One region of the Sphingomonas taxi genome, then DNA from elsewhere that is predicted to be linked to it. Evidence: predicted binding sites of a transcription regulator. Region 1 holds the regulator's gene; the other holds the start of a gene.
What was found. Region 1 encodes LexA, which represses DNA repair genes until DNA is damaged. Its sites were predicted from a motif close to GTTCCNCNCTTGTTCT; they were not measured.
Positions count from the first base shown of each region.

Region 2: a site for LexA is predicted at 5,499-5,514, ahead of uvrA (excinuclease ABC subunit UvrA). Genes of this name have one in related genera too.

Region 1 covers NZ_CP009571.1:1,090,726-1,098,327, reverse strand. Annotated here, with positions in the region: gene MC45_RS04900 (ComEC/Rec2 family competence protein) at 1-884, shown strand, start outside; gene lexA (transcriptional repressor LexA) at 1,086-1,769, opposite strand; gene MC45_RS04890 (molybdopterin molybdotransferase MoeA) at 1,828-3,009, opposite strand; gene moaC (cyclic pyranopterin monophosphate synthase MoaC) at 3,014-3,481, opposite strand; gene trpC (indole-3-glycerol phosphate synthase TrpC) at 3,478-4,254, opposite strand; gene trpD (anthranilate phosphoribosyltransferase) at 4,251-5,246, opposite strand; gene MC45_RS04870 (anthranilate synthase component II) at 5,243-5,827, opposite strand; gene MC45_RS04865 (hypothetical protein) at 5,979-6,401, shown strand; gene trpE (anthranilate synthase component I) at 6,441-7,602, opposite strand, start outside.
Region 2 covers NZ_CP009571.1:2,716,029-2,723,630, forward strand. Annotated here, with positions in the region: gene MC45_RS12405 (membrane-bound PQQ-dependent dehydrogenase, glucose/quinate/shikimate family) at 1-458, opposite strand, end outside; gene MC45_RS12410 (M61 family metallopeptidase) at 843-2,708, opposite strand; gene MC45_RS18620 (methyl-accepting chemotaxis protein) at 2,922-4,580, shown strand; gene MC45_RS12420 (hypothetical protein) at 5,007-5,387, opposite strand; gene uvrA (excinuclease ABC subunit UvrA) at 5,522-7,602, shown strand, end outside.

The DNA.
Region 1 (7,602 bases):
CGGCGCTGATGCCGATCGCAGTCTATCACTTCCACAAAGCGGGGCTCTACGGCTCGGCGGCGAACATCGTCGCCATCCCGCTCACCACCTTCGTGGTGATGCCGCTGGAGGCCCTCGCCCTGCTGCTCGACGCCTTGGGCTGCGGCGGGCCGGTCTGGTGGGCGACCGATGTCGCCTTACGCCTGTTGCTGGTCCTCGCGCATGCGGTCGCCGCTGCGCCGGGATCGTCGCTTGCGCTGCCGTCGATGCCGGCGGCGGCGTTTGCGCTCTTGGTGGCGGGGGGATTGTGGCTGGCTTTGTGGCGGACGCGGTGGCGGCGGCTCGGCGTGGTACCGCTCGTCATCGGTGCGGGCTGGACGTGGCTGACGCCCGCGCCCGACCTGCTGGTGACGGGCGACGGGCGGCATATGGCGGTGCGTGTCGGCGGCGGGCTGGCGCTGCTGCGTGATCGGGCCGGGGACTATACGCGGGACATGCTCGCCGAAAACGGCGGCGCCGACGCGGGGATGCTATTGGGGGAGCAGGCGGCGGCGCGCTGCACGCGCGATGCCTGTGCGGTCGATGTGGATGCGGGCGGGCGGCGCTGGCGGGTGCTGGCGACGCGGAGCCTGTATCCGGTGAACCGCGACGATCTCGCGACGGCCTGTGCGCGTGCGGATGTGGTGGTGAGCGAACGCCATCTGCCGCGAACGTGCCGGCCGCGCTGGCTCCGGCTGGACGCGCCGATGCTGCGGCGGACCGGCGGGGTCGCGGTGACCTTCGCGGGTGGCGACGTGCGGACGGTGCGGCGCGACGCGGATGCGCATCCGTGGTTCGCTGCCGTGCGGGTCATGCCGGCGGTGACGGGCGAGCACCATAGAAAGCGTCGATGGGGTGCCCCGTGAAAGTCCGCCAGTGCTCCTGCGGACGCAGGAGTCCAGAGCCAAGCAGAACAACGGCGTATGGCGTTCCGGACTCCTGGGCTCCTGCTTTCGCAGGAGCACTGGGATGACGTTCGCAGAGGTCTCGAACAAGTCCGGGGTGACCGAGAGAGGGTGGAAAGCGTTGGGCATACATGGAGGCCCATATGCGATCCCGCCGGCGGCTCAATCGTAGCGGCGCAGGATGCCCGACAATTTGCCTTGCACGCGGACGTGCGAGGGCACGTAGCGTTGCGGTTCATAGGCGCGATTGGCCGGATCGAGCCGGACCATCGCGCCCTCGCGACGGAAATATTTGAGCGTCGCCTCGCTGTCGTCGATCAGCGCGACGACGATCTCGCCGTCGCGGGCGACTTCGGTCCGGCGGATCAGCGCATAGTCGCCGTCGAGAATGCCCGCCTCGACCATCGAATCGCCCGATACTTCCAGCGCATAATGTTCGCCCGAACCGAGCAGCGCGGCCGGCACCGCGAGCATCGAGCTTCCCTCGAACGCCTCGATCGGCACGCCGGCGGCGATGCGGCCGTGCAGCGGGATTTCGATGACGTCGTTGGCCGGCGTCGCCGCGGGGCGGACGTTGCCGGTCTTGGCAGGGGGCACGGCCGGGGCGGCCGGCGCGGGCTTGCGTTCCGACCGTTCCGGCATGCGCAGCACTTCGAGCGCACGGGCACGGTTGGGCAGACGGCGGATGAAATGCCGTTCCTCGAGCGCGCTGATCAGGCGATGCACGCCCGATTTGGATTTCAGGTCGAGCGCTTCCTTCATCTCCTCGAACGAGGGCGAGATGCCGGTTTCTTCCAGCCGGTCGTTGATGAAGCAAACGAGCTCGTGTTGCTTGCGCGTGAGCATGAGCGGACCTTCCCCGTCGGAACAGACGCGGAACTTCTAGGGAACAGGATAGCGCCCGTCAAGCGATGACGAGGATTTGTGCCGAGTCGCCCGCACTGGTGGCAGGCGCGTCGACCGGCCGCACGATCAGGCAGTGCGAGCGGGCGAGCGTGAGGAGCATCGAACTGTCTTGGATGGTCGAGGCAAAGGCGCGACCGTCGCGCAGCTCGGCGCGCAGATAGTCGGTGCGCGGGCCGTTCGCGGGCAGGTCCTCGCCGAGGATGGTCATCGTCGTGCGCGGTAGCGGGTCGGCGGCGCCCGCGAGGTGCGCGACCAGCGGTTTGACGAACAGCAACGCGGTGACGAACGCGGACACCGGATTACCGGGCAGGCCGAGCAGGATCGTGTCGCCGAGCCGGCCCGCCATCATCGGCTTGCCGGGGCGCAGCGCGATCCGCCAGAAGTCGATGCTGCCGCCGGCCGCCTCGAGCGCAGGGCGGACGAGATCGTGGTCGCCGACCGAAGCGCCGCCGGTGGTGACGAGCAAATCGGCTTCGACACCGGCGAAGGCGTCCCGCAACGTGGCGAGATCGTCGGGGAGGATGCCGAGATCGATCAATTCGATCGGCAGGTCGGCGAGCAGCGCCGCCAGCATCGCGCGGTTCGATTCGGGGAGCGCGTCGGGCGAGGCGCCGCGGCCGGGCTCGACCAGTTCGTCGCCGGTCGCGCAGATCGCGACCCGCACGCGGCGGTGGACGGCGATCGTCGCCACGCCGCCGGTCGCCGCGACCGCGATCCGCGCGGCGGTCAGCCGCTCGCCCTGCGCGATCAGCCGGTCACCGGTGGTGAAATCGAGGCCGCGGCGGCGGGTGTTGCGGCCCTGCGTCGGCGGACCTTCGCCGGTCAGCCGGATTGCCGTGCCGTCGGCGGCGACTTCCTCCTGGATCATCACCGTGTCGGCGCCCGCGGGCATCGCCGCGCCGGTAAAGATCCGAACCGTTTCGCCCGGGCGGACCGCGCCGGCGAAGGGGCGGCCGGCGGCGCTTTCGCCGATCAGCGTCCAGGGACCGGGGAGGTCGGCGAAGCGGATGGCATAGCCGTCCATCGCCGACAGATCGGTCGCCGGCTGCGTCCGGCGGGCGCCGACGTCGGCGGCGGCCCAGCGTCCGTGCGCCTGAGCGAGCGGTACCTCTTCGACGGCGACCGGGGCCGCCGAGGCGAACAGGCGGGCTTGCGCCTCGGCGATCGGCAACAGCGCCATGGCGTCAGGCGCGCCAGTCGCCGGACTTGCCGCCGGCCTTTTCGAGCAGGCGGATGCCGGTGATCATCATGCCGCGGTCCATCGCCTTCGCCATGTCGTAGATGGTCAGCAGCGCGACCGACACGGTGGTGAGCGCTTCCATCTCGACGCCGGTCTTGCCGTCGGTCGCGGCGAGCGCGGTGGCGGTGATGCCGGTGTCGTCGAGCACCAGATCGAGCGTGACGCGGGTGAGGGGGAGGGGGTGGCAGAGCGGGATGAGCTCGGCGGTCTTCTTCGCCGCCATGATGCCGGCGACGCGGGCGACGGCGAGCACGTCGCCCTTCTTCGCCGCACCGTCGCGGATCGCGGCGAGCGCATCCGCGGCGACCGCGATATGGCCGGTGGCGACGGCGCGGCGGCTGGTCACCGCCTTGTCGCCGACATCGACCATATGCGCGGCGCCGTCGGCGTCGAGATGGGTGAGCCCGCTCATTCGATCATCGCGCGGGTCGCGGCCTCGACGTCGTCGGCGCGCATCAGCGCCTCGCCGATCAGGAAGCAGTGCACGCCGTGTGCGGCCATCGCATCGAGATCGGCGCGCGTCTCGAGCCCGCTCTCGGCGACGAAGGTGCAGCCCTTGGGCGCCTTGTCGACCAGTTCGTAGGTGCGGGCGAAATCGACGGTGAAGTCGCGCAGGTCGCGGTTGTTGACCCCGATCAGTCGCGACTTGAGCTTGAGCGCGCGGTCGAGTTCGTGCGCGTCGTGCACCTCGACCAGTACGTCCATGCCGCAGTCGCGCGCCGATGCCTCGATCTCCGCCATCTGGTTGTCGTCGAGCGCGGCGACGATGATGAGGATCGCGTCGGCGCCGATCGAGCGGCTTTCGGTCGCCTGCCACGGATCGACCATGAAATCCTTGCGGATCACCGGCAGGTCGCAGGCGGCGCGCGCGGCGATGAGATAGTCGTCGGAGCCCTGAAACCATTGCTCGTCGGTGAGCACCGACAGGCAGGCGGCGCCGCCCGCCTGATAGGCGCGGGCATGGGCGGGGGGATCGAAATCGGCGCGGATCAGGCCCTTCGACGGGCTCGCCTTCTTGATCTCGGCGATCAGCGCGTGGCCCGGCCTGGCGTCGAGCGCGGCGCGGAAGCCGCGCGGTTTGGTCACCGCGGCGATGCGTGCGTCGAGATCGGCGAGGCTCGTGGTCGCCTTGCGTGCGGCGACCTCGGCGCGTTTGGTTTCGATGATGCGGGAGAGGATGGTCATCGGTAGGCGATCCAGCGGTCGAGCAGCGCGCCCGCGCGGCCGTCGTCGAGCGCGGCCGCGGCGGCGTGCGCGCCGGCGGTGAGATGGGGACTGTGGCCGGCGACGACCAGCGCGGCGGCGGCGTTGAGCAGCACCGCGTCGCGATAGGCGCCCGGCTCGCCGGCAAGCAGGCGGCGCAGCGCGGCGGCGTTATAGGCGGGGTCGCCGCCGCGGATCGCGGCGAGCGGATGGCGCGGCAGGCCGGCGTCCTCTGGCACGATCGTGCGCGGCAGCGTCGCGCTGCCGACGTTGACCGCGATGCTCGGGCCGGCGGTGGAGAGTTCGTCGAGCCCCTCCTCGCCCGAGATCACCGCGGCGCGGGCGGTGCCGAGCTGGTCGAGCGCCTCGGCATAGAGGCCGGCGTAATCGGGGCGGGCGATGCCGATCAGCTGATGCGTGACATGCGCCGGATTGGCGAGCGGCCCCATCAGGTTGAAGATGGTGCGCTTGCCGATGCGGCGGCGGATCGGGGTGATCCGCGCCATCGCGGGATGATGGTTGGCGGCGAACAGGAAGGCGATGCCGAGATCGGCGAGGCTGCCCTCGGCGGTGGCGCCGGCGACCTCCAAGTCGAGGCCGATCGCCTCGAGCGTGTCGGCGGCGCCCGCCTTGGACGAGGCGGCGCGGTTGCCGTGCTTGGCGACGGGCACGCCGCAGGCGGCGACGACCAACGCCACCGCGGTCGAGACGTTGAGCGTGTGATGGCCGTCGCCGCCGGTGCCGCAGACGTCGATCGCGCCGGCGGGGGCGGCGATCGGGATGAGGCGGGCGCGAAGGGCGCGCGCGGCCTCGGCGATCTCGATGCTCGTCTCGCCGCGGTCGGACAAAGCGATGAGGAAGGCGGCGATCGCCTCTTCCGACACGCGCGCGTCGAGGATGTCGGCGAAGGCCTGCGCCGCGCTCTCGCGCGACAGCGGCGTCGACGGATCGGGCAGCAGCGTCAGGATCGTCACGCCGGCGCCTTGACCGCGATGCCGGCGATCCGCAGGAAATTGGCGAGCATCGCATGGCCGTGTTCGGTGGCGATGCTTTCGGGATGGAACTGGACGCCGTGGATCGGCAGCGTCGCGTGGCGGAAGCCCATAACGTTACCGTCGTCGGCGCGCGCATTCACCACCAGCGGTGCGGGGACGTCGTTGACGATCAGGCTGTGATAGCGCGTCGCGGTGAACGGCGAGGGCAGGCCCTCGAACAGGCCGGTACCGTCGTGGGCGACGGGCGAGGTCTTGCCGTGCATCAGCCCGCCGCGCTCGACACGACCGCCGAAATGCTGGCCGATCGCCTGATGGCCGAGGCAGACGCCAAGCAACGGCCGGCCGGCATCGGCAGCGGCGGCGACGAGATCGAGGCTCACCCCCGCCTCGGTCGGCGTACACGGGCCGGGCGAGATCAGGAACGCCTCCGCGCCCGACGACAGCGCCTGTCCCGCCGAAATGGCATCGTTGCGCACCACCTCCACCTCGCTGCCCAGCTCCATGAGATAGTGGACGAGGTTCCAGGTGAAGCTGTCGTAATTGTCGACGACCAAGATCATCGCGCCGCCATAAACGATGCCCGCGCCGGTGCAACGCCTGTTGCGTCCCGGCAATCCTGTAGCAATCTCCGGGCGCTTATAACCGCTCCGTGTCGCGCGCCGGGAGAAACTGCGTCGCCTGCACGTTGAGGTCGCAAAGGAGACGCATGCCATGTTCCGCCCGTTGATGATTGCCGCTTTGATCGCGTTGCCCGCGGTTGCCGGTGCGCAGAGCGCGCCGGTGGCGGATACGGCAGGGTCGGGCACGCCGCCGCAGCGCGTGCGCGCGGTCACGCTCGGCGTCGGCCAGAAATGCCCGCAAAGCAGCGATACCGAGATCGTCATCTGCTCGACGCTCGAACAGCCCTATCGCATCCCCAAGCAGTTCCGCGACAGCGGTCCGATCCCGGCCAAGAACCAGGCATGGGGCAATCGCGCCGCGACGATGGACCAGGTCGGCCGGGCTGCCGGCGGCCTTCCCGACACCTGTTCGCCGGTCGGCACCGGCGGCCAGAGCGGCTGTGCGCTGGCGACCAACCGCCAATGGGCGGCGGAGCGTCGTGCCAAGCAGGATGCCGATGCTTCGGTGCCCTGATCGCTAATCCCCTGCCGCCGCGCCTCGACGCGGCGGCGGTTACTGGCCGAAGCCGCCTTCGGCGGCGCGGCCGACCGCATCGCGCGCGGCGGCGAGGATGGCGCCGGCCTTGGCCTCGCATTCGCGTTGTTCCGACGCGGGATCGCTGTCGGCGACGATGCCGGCGCCGGCCTGCGCGTGGATCGTGCCGTCCTTCACCACCGCGGTGCGCAGCACGATGCAGCTGTCCATCGAGCCGTCGGGCGAGAAATAGCCGACACCACCGGCATAGGCGCCGCGGCGTTCGGGTTCGAGCTCGGCGATGATCTGGCAGGCACGCACCTTGGGGGCGCCGCTGACCGTGCCGGCCGGAAATCCGGCGAGGAGCGCGTCGATCGCATCGGCGGTGGGCGACAGCACCCCGACGACGTTCGAGACGATGTGCATGACATGGCTGTACAGCTCGATGCCATAACTCGCCGTCACCCGCACCGAACCGGGCGCGGAGGACCGGCCGACATCGTTGCGACCGAGATCGAGCAGCATGAGATGCTCGGCGCGTTCCTTGGGATCGGCAAGCAGGCTGTCGCGGTTGCTCTCGTCCTCGGCGGCGGTCTTGCCGCGGGGACGGGTGCCGGCGATCGGGCGAATGGTGACCTCGCCGTCGCGGACGCGGACGAGGATCTCCGGGCTCGACCCGATCAGCGCGAAGCCGGGCAGGTCGAGATGGTAGAGGAAGGGCGACGGGTTGATCCGGCGGAGGCTGCGGTACAGCTCGAACGGCGGCAGCGCGAACGGCGCCGAAAAGCGCTGCGCCAGCACCACCTGGAAGATGTCGCCGGCAGCGATATAGGCCTGCGCGCGCGCCACCATGCGGGCGTAATCCGCAGGCGGGATCGCCGGGGTATAAGCGAGATCGTCCGGGACCGCCTGTACCGGTGCGGGCAGCGGCGTATTGGCGAGGCGGGCGGCGACGCCGTCGAGCCGTTCCTCCGCATCGGCGACGAGCTTCGCCGGGTCGTGTGCCGCATCGGGCCACACCGGCGCGACGAGATAGAGCGCGTCGGCGAGCCGGTCGAACACGCAGATCACCGTCGGGCGGACGAACAGCATGTCGGGCAGGCCGAGCGGATCGGCGGCGGGCGCGTCGAGCCGTTCGACCAGTCGGATCGTCTCATAACCGAAATAGCCGACGAGGCAGGCGAGCGCCTTGGGCAGTTCG
Region 2 (7,602 bases), 1.6 Mb from region 1:
GGTCCGGGCAGCGTGCCGTCGAGATTGTGGACGTCGCGGGTCAGCGCCACCGCGCCGAACACCACTGCCGCGCCGAGCGCCACCGCCAGCGGCCCCGCCGCGCGCAGCCAGCCGGTGCGCGGCACCAGCCGCTTCACCGTCCACGGCAGCGCGAGCAACGCGCCGAAGATGAAGATGAGGTCGCCACGCGGCACCAGCGGCCACCAGTCCGCGCCGATCTCCGCCCAGGCCCAGACCACCGTCCCGACCACCAAAGCGGCGAAGACGTGCAGCGCCGCCGCATGCCGCCGCCACAGCAGCACTGCGGTAACGAGCATCGCCAGCCCCGCGACCGCATAGAACAGGCTGCCGCCGAGCAGGATCAGCCACCCGCCCCCGACCAGATTGAGCACCCCGAACGTGCCGATGATAACGGCAAGGATATGGGGCCACCGGGCGGGATGGCGGGACTGGGACATGCGGCAACTCCGGTTCGTTCCTGACACTACCGCCGCGCCGCAGCAATGTTCCGTTACAATAACGATTTTGCGCGGCGCCTTGGACGCCCCGTCGTAAGGCGAGGAATGGTTCACGCGGAGGCGCGGAGGCGCGGAGATGCCCCGCTTGAGGCGCGCGCATCCTCACCACGAGCGTGGCCCTACCCCCTCTTCGCGTCTTCGCGTCTTCGCGTGATCGAAATTTAGCGCGCAGAGACGCAGAGACGCAGAGGTGATGCGCAGCCAGCCTACCGGAACGCCCAACCGTCATGAGGAAGGCGCCTTCGGCGCAGCGAGCGCGACACCTCCGCGTCTCTGCGCCTCTGCGCGCAAATCCCTTCTTCCCTCCGCGCCTCCGCGCGCGTCCTATTTGCCCAGCCAGCCCTCGCGGAACGCCATCTGCGCCGGCGTCACCGCCACCCCGGTCGTCTCGCCGCGCACCACCTCGAACGACGGATCGGCAGCCAGCCGCAGCACCGCATCGCGCTCCACCCCGCGCTGGCGGAAGCGCACCGCGACGCGGTCGCCCGGTCTGTGCCCCGCCAGCACCGCCTGCGCCGCCGCCGCATCGCGCACCGGCGCGCCATCGAGACCGAGCAGCACGTCGCCCCGCTCCAGCCCGCCCGCATAGGCCGGTGCCTCCGGCCGCGGCGCGTCGCCGATGCCGACGCCGCCCTCGCCATCGACGAGGTTCATCCCCGCCCAGCCGCGCGTCGCGTCGACGGGCCGCACCACCAGCCCCGCCTGCCGCAGCAGCGGCGCATAATCGGGCAGCCCGCTCGCATGCACGGACCCGTCGAAAAACGCCTTGGCGAAGGCCGGATCGCGCGTCAGCTCGGCCAGTCCCCGCTCGAGATCGGCAGGCGTATATTTCAGCTCGGTATCGCCGCGCGTCGTCCAAAGATGGCGCATATAGGCATCGAGCGAGAGCCCCGGATAGCGCTGCCGCAATTGCAGATCGAGCGCCAGCGCCACCACCGCGCCATACGGGTAATAGGACACGAAGATGTTCGGATTGACCTGGTCGATCGCCTTGGCGGCATCGACGAAGGGCGCGCGCAGGCTCATCTCCTCCGGCCCGCCGTAGCGCCGCGCCGGGCTGTTCACGACGCCGCTCAGCGTACCGCCCAGCCCACGCAGGAAATCGTCGACGCTCATCTCGCCGGCGCGGCGGATCAGCAGCGGCCCGTAATATTGCGTGAAGCCTTCCGCGAACCACAAGGACGGCGTCGGATTGGCGCGGGTGAAGTCGAACGGTTCCAGTTCGGCCGGCCGCAGCCGCTCGACGTTCCAGCTATGCACGAACTCGTGGCTCAGCGTGTTGAGCTGCGCGAACTTCGCCTCGGCGAGCCCGCGCTTGTCGGTGATGATCGTCGAGTTGCGATGCTCCATGCCATCGCCGGTGATCTGCGGCAGATAGTCGGCGATGAACGTATAGGTGCCGTAATCGTAGCGCGGCGCCTGCCCGAACAGCGCATAATGCTGCGCGATCACCCGCTTCACCTTGGCGGTATAGGTATCGAGATCGGCGTCGCTGCCGGCGTGATGCACCGCCAGCCGCACGACATAGCTCTTGCCCAGCGCATCGGTGACCGGCCATTCGCGCAAGGCGAAATCGCTGATCTCGGTCGGGCTATCCATGAAATATTGCAGGTTGGGCGCCCAGAAGCTGTTCGCGCCCCTGGCGGCGGGAAGCTGCGTCGCGATCCGCCACTTGGGGTCGAACGGCGTGAAGCGCACGCGGATCGGCTGGTCGTCATAGCCTTCCGCCCACAGGAAGGTGGCGGGCATGTTGAGGTGCGCATGCGTCGTGTCGATCTGCGCATAGGTGCCGTCGCCCCAGTCGCCGAACAGGGTGTAGGTGACGACGACGGTGCCGTCGTGTCCGGCGACCGTCCAGCCATAGGGATCGCTGCGGATAAGTCGCAGCGGGCGCCCCCTGCCGTCCTTCGCCGACACCGCATAGACGTTCTTGGCGAATTCGTGGATCGCATAGCGTCCCGGAGACGAGCGCGCCATCCGCACGCGCAGCGGCCCCGCCGGCACCCGCGCGAAGGTCGCGGTGATCTGCGCCTCGTGATGCACCGCATTGGGGAAGGCGACGTCATACGCCGTGCCGGCGCGCGCCCCCGGATCCTGCGCCTGCTGCGCGACGACCGCCTGCGCCGCCGTCTGCGCCTGCGCGGCGGCGGCCGCGAGCGTTGCCGCGGCAATCGCCAAAACCGCCGTCACTCGTGCCGTTGCTCTCATCATCGTCCCCTTGCCGCTACCGCCGCGACGTCATGCCGCACCTATAACCATGCCGCTCCGGTCCGGTCCATTGCCGCTCGGCAGCACGCGTGAATCGCCCGGTCCGATATTTGCTCCCGAAGTATAAACGCGCGATCGCGCGCCTCTATAATTGGTGGGGCGGCTGCTCTTTTCCGCCATCAGAGGAATAGACACTTGCTGCTTCGCCGCTTCAACGTCCGCGTCATCGCGCCCCTGGTCGGCGCGATCCTGTTGCTGTGGCTGCTGGCGGGCGTGACGTACCGCGAGGACCGTGCGCTGGAGGCGGCGAACGTCGCCGCACTGGAAGCGCAGGAGCGGGTGCTGGCCGTGACCGAGGTCCGTTCGGTCAGTCGCTCGCTGCAGCGCGACGCGCTCAACCTCATCACCGAAACCGATCCCGAGGAACGGGGGATCATCGTCCGGAAGTTCGACACACGCTCGCAGCAGATGCGCCAGATGTTGCGCGACCTCGAGGACACCAAGGCGCGCCACGTCCTGCCCGAGGATTATTTCCGCCTGTCGCACACCGTCGTCGCCGCACTGGGCGAGGTTGCCGCCGAAGCGAACGCGGGCAACCGGTCCGACGCATTGCGCCATCTGCGCGAGGTCGTCCGCCCCGCCGAACGGGCCGCTTCGAAGGTCGCCGACGCCCAGATCGATGCGATGACCGCAGAGGTCGCCGCGCTGCGCCACAAGGCCGCGGTCGCGCAACGCGCCGCGAACCGGACGCTGTTGGCCGCCGTGACCTTTCTCAGCCTGCTCGCGGTCGCGGTCGGGGCGCTGACCGAGATGATCCGTCGCGAGCAGGCCCGCCTCATCGTCCGCAGCATCGGCGGCGCGCTGCACAAGCTCGCCGGCGGCGATCTCACCGTGCGGGTCGAAGGCGCCCTCGCCGGAGAGTTCGGCAAGCTCAAGAGCGATTTCAACCACGCCGCCGACGCCCTTGGCACGGCACTGGCCTCGGTCCGCCTCAGCGCCACCGATATCGCGTCCGGCGCGCAGGAATTGATGCAATCATCGAACGATCTGTCCCAACGTACCGAGCGGCAGGCGACGAGCCTCGAGGAAACCGCCAGCGCGCTCCAGCAGCTCAGCGGCGCGCTGACCGACTCCGCCGGCAACGCCGTGCAGGTGCGCCAAGCGGTTTCGGAAGCGCATGTCGACGCCGAAAAGTCGGGCGAGATGCTCAAGGACGCGGTCGCCGCGATCAACCGGCTCGAACAATTCTCCAACGAAATCGGTGAAATCCTCGTCGTCATCGACCGCATCGCCTTTCAGACCAACCTGCTGGCGCTCAACGCCGGGGTCGAGGCGGCACGCGCCGGCGAAGCCGGCAAGGGCTTCGCGGTCGTCGCGCAGGAAGTGCGCGCGCTTGCCGGACGGTCGGCCGAGGCCGCGATGGACGTCAAGCGACGGATCGGCCGCTCGGCCGAGCAGATCGGGCTCGGCGTCCGCTCGGTCGGCGACGTCGAGATCGCCCTCGGCCGGGTGATCGAGCGCGTCGGCAAGATGGCACTGCTGACCACCAACATCGCCGAGAACGTCGAACATCAGTCCCTCGCCTTGCAGCAGATCACGGCCGCGGTGGCCGAGCTCGACAACGTCACACAGCAGAATGCCGCGGTCGCCGAAGAAGAGACCGCCGCCGCGCGCAAGCTGGTCGACGAGACGCATGCGATGACCGACCAGATCGAGCAGTTCCGCTTCACCGAATGGGAGGCCGCCAACGACCTCCTGCCCGAGCGCGACCGCCAGCCGCGTCGGGCATGGCGGCAACGCCCGGTCGACCTGACGCCACAGACGATCGTCCCGCTCAAGCAAAGGCTGTCCTGATGCCCGCGGGCCAGATCGACATTCCGTATCCCGGCCGATGATGAGCGCCGAAGCTTCGCTCTTCCGTCACCCCAAAGCGATCGCACAGGGGCGTTCGCACGAGCCCACCGTCTGCTAAGCCCACCCCGTCACCCGGACTTGTTCCGGGGTCCACCCTGCGGCGAGGGGTAAGACTTGACGGGACACCATCCCGCACGGCCCGATGGACGCCGGAACACGTCGAGGCTCTAAGACAGTCCACATCAGCACAGTGCTCCTGCGAACGCAGGAGCCCAGAGCCAAACAAAACAACACCTTATGGCGCTCGGAACGCCTGGGCTCCTGCGTTCGCAGGAGCACTACGCGGCGTTTGCAAAGGCCCCCGACAAAACCGCGGTGATGCACCCGGACGGTCAAGGCCGCGACACCACCGCATGCCGATCCGGCCTAGGCCTTCTTCCCCCCGAACAACCGGCCGAGCAGCGCCTCCGCCGCCTTGCCGACCGCATCGGCGATCGCCTGCGGATCGGGTTGCGTCTGCGTGCCCTGCGGCGGTTCGGGTGGACGCCGCGGCTCGGGTGCCGCCCCCGTCGTCGGAGGCACCGGCGGCACCGGCCGCTCCCCCGCCGCCTCGCGCTTCGTCCGGCCCTTCGCCACCGCCGCGGTCGCCGCCGCCGCGGCCATCGTCAGCCCCGCCGCGAGCATCTCGCGCCCCTGCGGGCTGTTCGCTTTCTCAAGCAACGCCCCGCCCGCCTCGCGCAGCTCCTTGGGCAGGCGGATGCCGAGCACCTCCTTGGGGAGCTTCGCCTTCTTCGTCTTCTTGCCCATGCGCGGCCTCTCTGTCTGTGTGTCGCCGAGATAAGACACGCGCCGCGCGTTTCAACGTGGTGCTGGCGAAGCCTCCCGCGCGTTCCTACTTCCCGGACTAGCCCCAGACACAGAACAGAAGTAGAACCCGCCACATGCTGACCAAAATCACCGTCCGCGGCGCGCGCGAGCACAACCTCAAGGACGTCGATGTCGACATCCCCCGCGATACGCTGACGGTGATCACCGGCCTGTCGGGTTCGGGCAAGTCGTCCCTCGCCTTCGACACCATCTATGCCGAGGGCCAGCGCCGCTACGTCGAATCGCTCTCCGCCTACGCCCGCCAGTTCCTCGAGCTGATGCAGAAGCCCGACGTCGATCATATCGAGGGCCTGTCGCCGGCGATCTCGATCGAGCAGAAGACGACCAGCCGCAACCCGCGCTCGACGGTGGCGACCGTCACCGAGATCTACGATTACATGCGCCTGCTCTGGGCGCGCGTCGGCATCCCCTACAGCCCCGCGACCGGCGAGCCGATCGCCGCGCAGACCGTCAGCCAGATGGTCGACCGCGTCCTCGCGCTGCCCGAGGGGACGCGCCTCTATCTGCTCGCCCCCGTCGTGCGCGGCCGCAAGGGCGAATATCGCAAGGAACTCGCCGAATGGCAGAAGGCGGGCTTCACCCGCGTCCGCATCGACGGCGAGATCCACGAGATCGACGAGGCCCCCGCGCTCGACAAGAAGTTCAAGCACGACATCGAGATCGTCGTCGACCGGCTGGTCGTGCGCGGCGACGCCGCGACGCGCCTCGCCGAGAGTTTCGAGACCGCGCTGAAACTCGCCGACGGCCTCGCCTATGTCGATCCCGCCGACCCCGCCAAAGACGAATATACGCCGCACACGCCCAAGTCGGAAGTGCTCGGCGACAACGCCCCTCCCGGCCGCATCGTCTTCTCCGAGAAGTTCGCCTGCCCTATCAGCGGCTTCACCATCGCCGAGATCGAACCGCGGCTGTTCTCGTTCAACGCGCCGCAGGGCGCCTGCCCAGCCTGCGACGGGCTCGGCGAGAAACTGCTGTTCGACGAGGATCTCGTCGTCCCCAACCACGGGCTCAGCATCAAGAAGGGCGCCGTCGTCCCCTGGGCCAAATCCAACCCGCCCAGCCCTTATTACATGCAGGTGCTCGGCAGCCTCGCGCGCGAATTCGACTTCAGCCTCGACACGCCCTGGGCCGACCTGCCAGAGGCGATCCACGCGCTGATCCTGCACGGCAGCAAGGGCAAGCCCGTCACGCTGACCTTCGTCGACGGCAAGAAGGCCTATGACGTCAAGAAGCCGTTCGAGGGCGTCGTCGGCAACCTCAACCGCCGCCTGCTCCAGACCGAGAGCGCGTGGATGCGCGAGGAATTGTCCAAATACCAGAGCTCGCGCCCGTGCGAGGTCTGCCACGGCGCGCGCCTCAAGCCCGAGGCGCTGGCGGTCAAGATCGCGATGCGCGACATCGCCTATGCCACGCATCTCTCGGTGGTCGACGCGCTCGCCTTCTTCACCGATTTGCCCAACCATCTCGGCGACCAACAGCGCGCGATCGCCGAGCGCATCCTGAAGGAGATCGTCGAGCGCCTGGGCTTCCTCAACAACGTCGGCCTCGACTATCTCAACCTCGACCGTACCAGCGGCACCTTGTCGGGCGGCGAGAGCCAGCGCATCCGCCTCGCCAGCCAGATCGGCAGCGGCCTGTCGGGCGTGCTCTACGTGCTCGACGAACCCTCGATCGGGCTGCACCAGCGCGACAACGACATGCTGCTCGCGACGCTCAGGCGCCTGCGCGACCTCGGCAACACCGTGCTCGTCGTCGAACATGACGAGGATGCGATCCGCACCGCCGATTACGTCATCGACATGGGGCCGGGCGCCGGCGTCCACGGCGGCCAGATCGTCGCGCAGGGCACGCTCAAGCAGATCCTCAAGAGCAAGACGAGCATCACCGCCGACTATCTCAACGGCACCCGCCAGGTCCCGGTGCCGGCCAAGCGCCGCAAGGGCAACGGCAAGCAGCTCACCGTCCACAATGCGCGCGCCAACAATCTCACCGGCGTCACCGCGAGCATCCCGCTCGGCACCTTCACCTGCATCACCGGCGTGTCGGGCTCGGGCAAGTCGAGCTTCACGATCGACACGCTCTATGCCGCCGCGGCGCGCGCGCTCAACGGCGCGCGCATCCTCGCCGGCAAGCA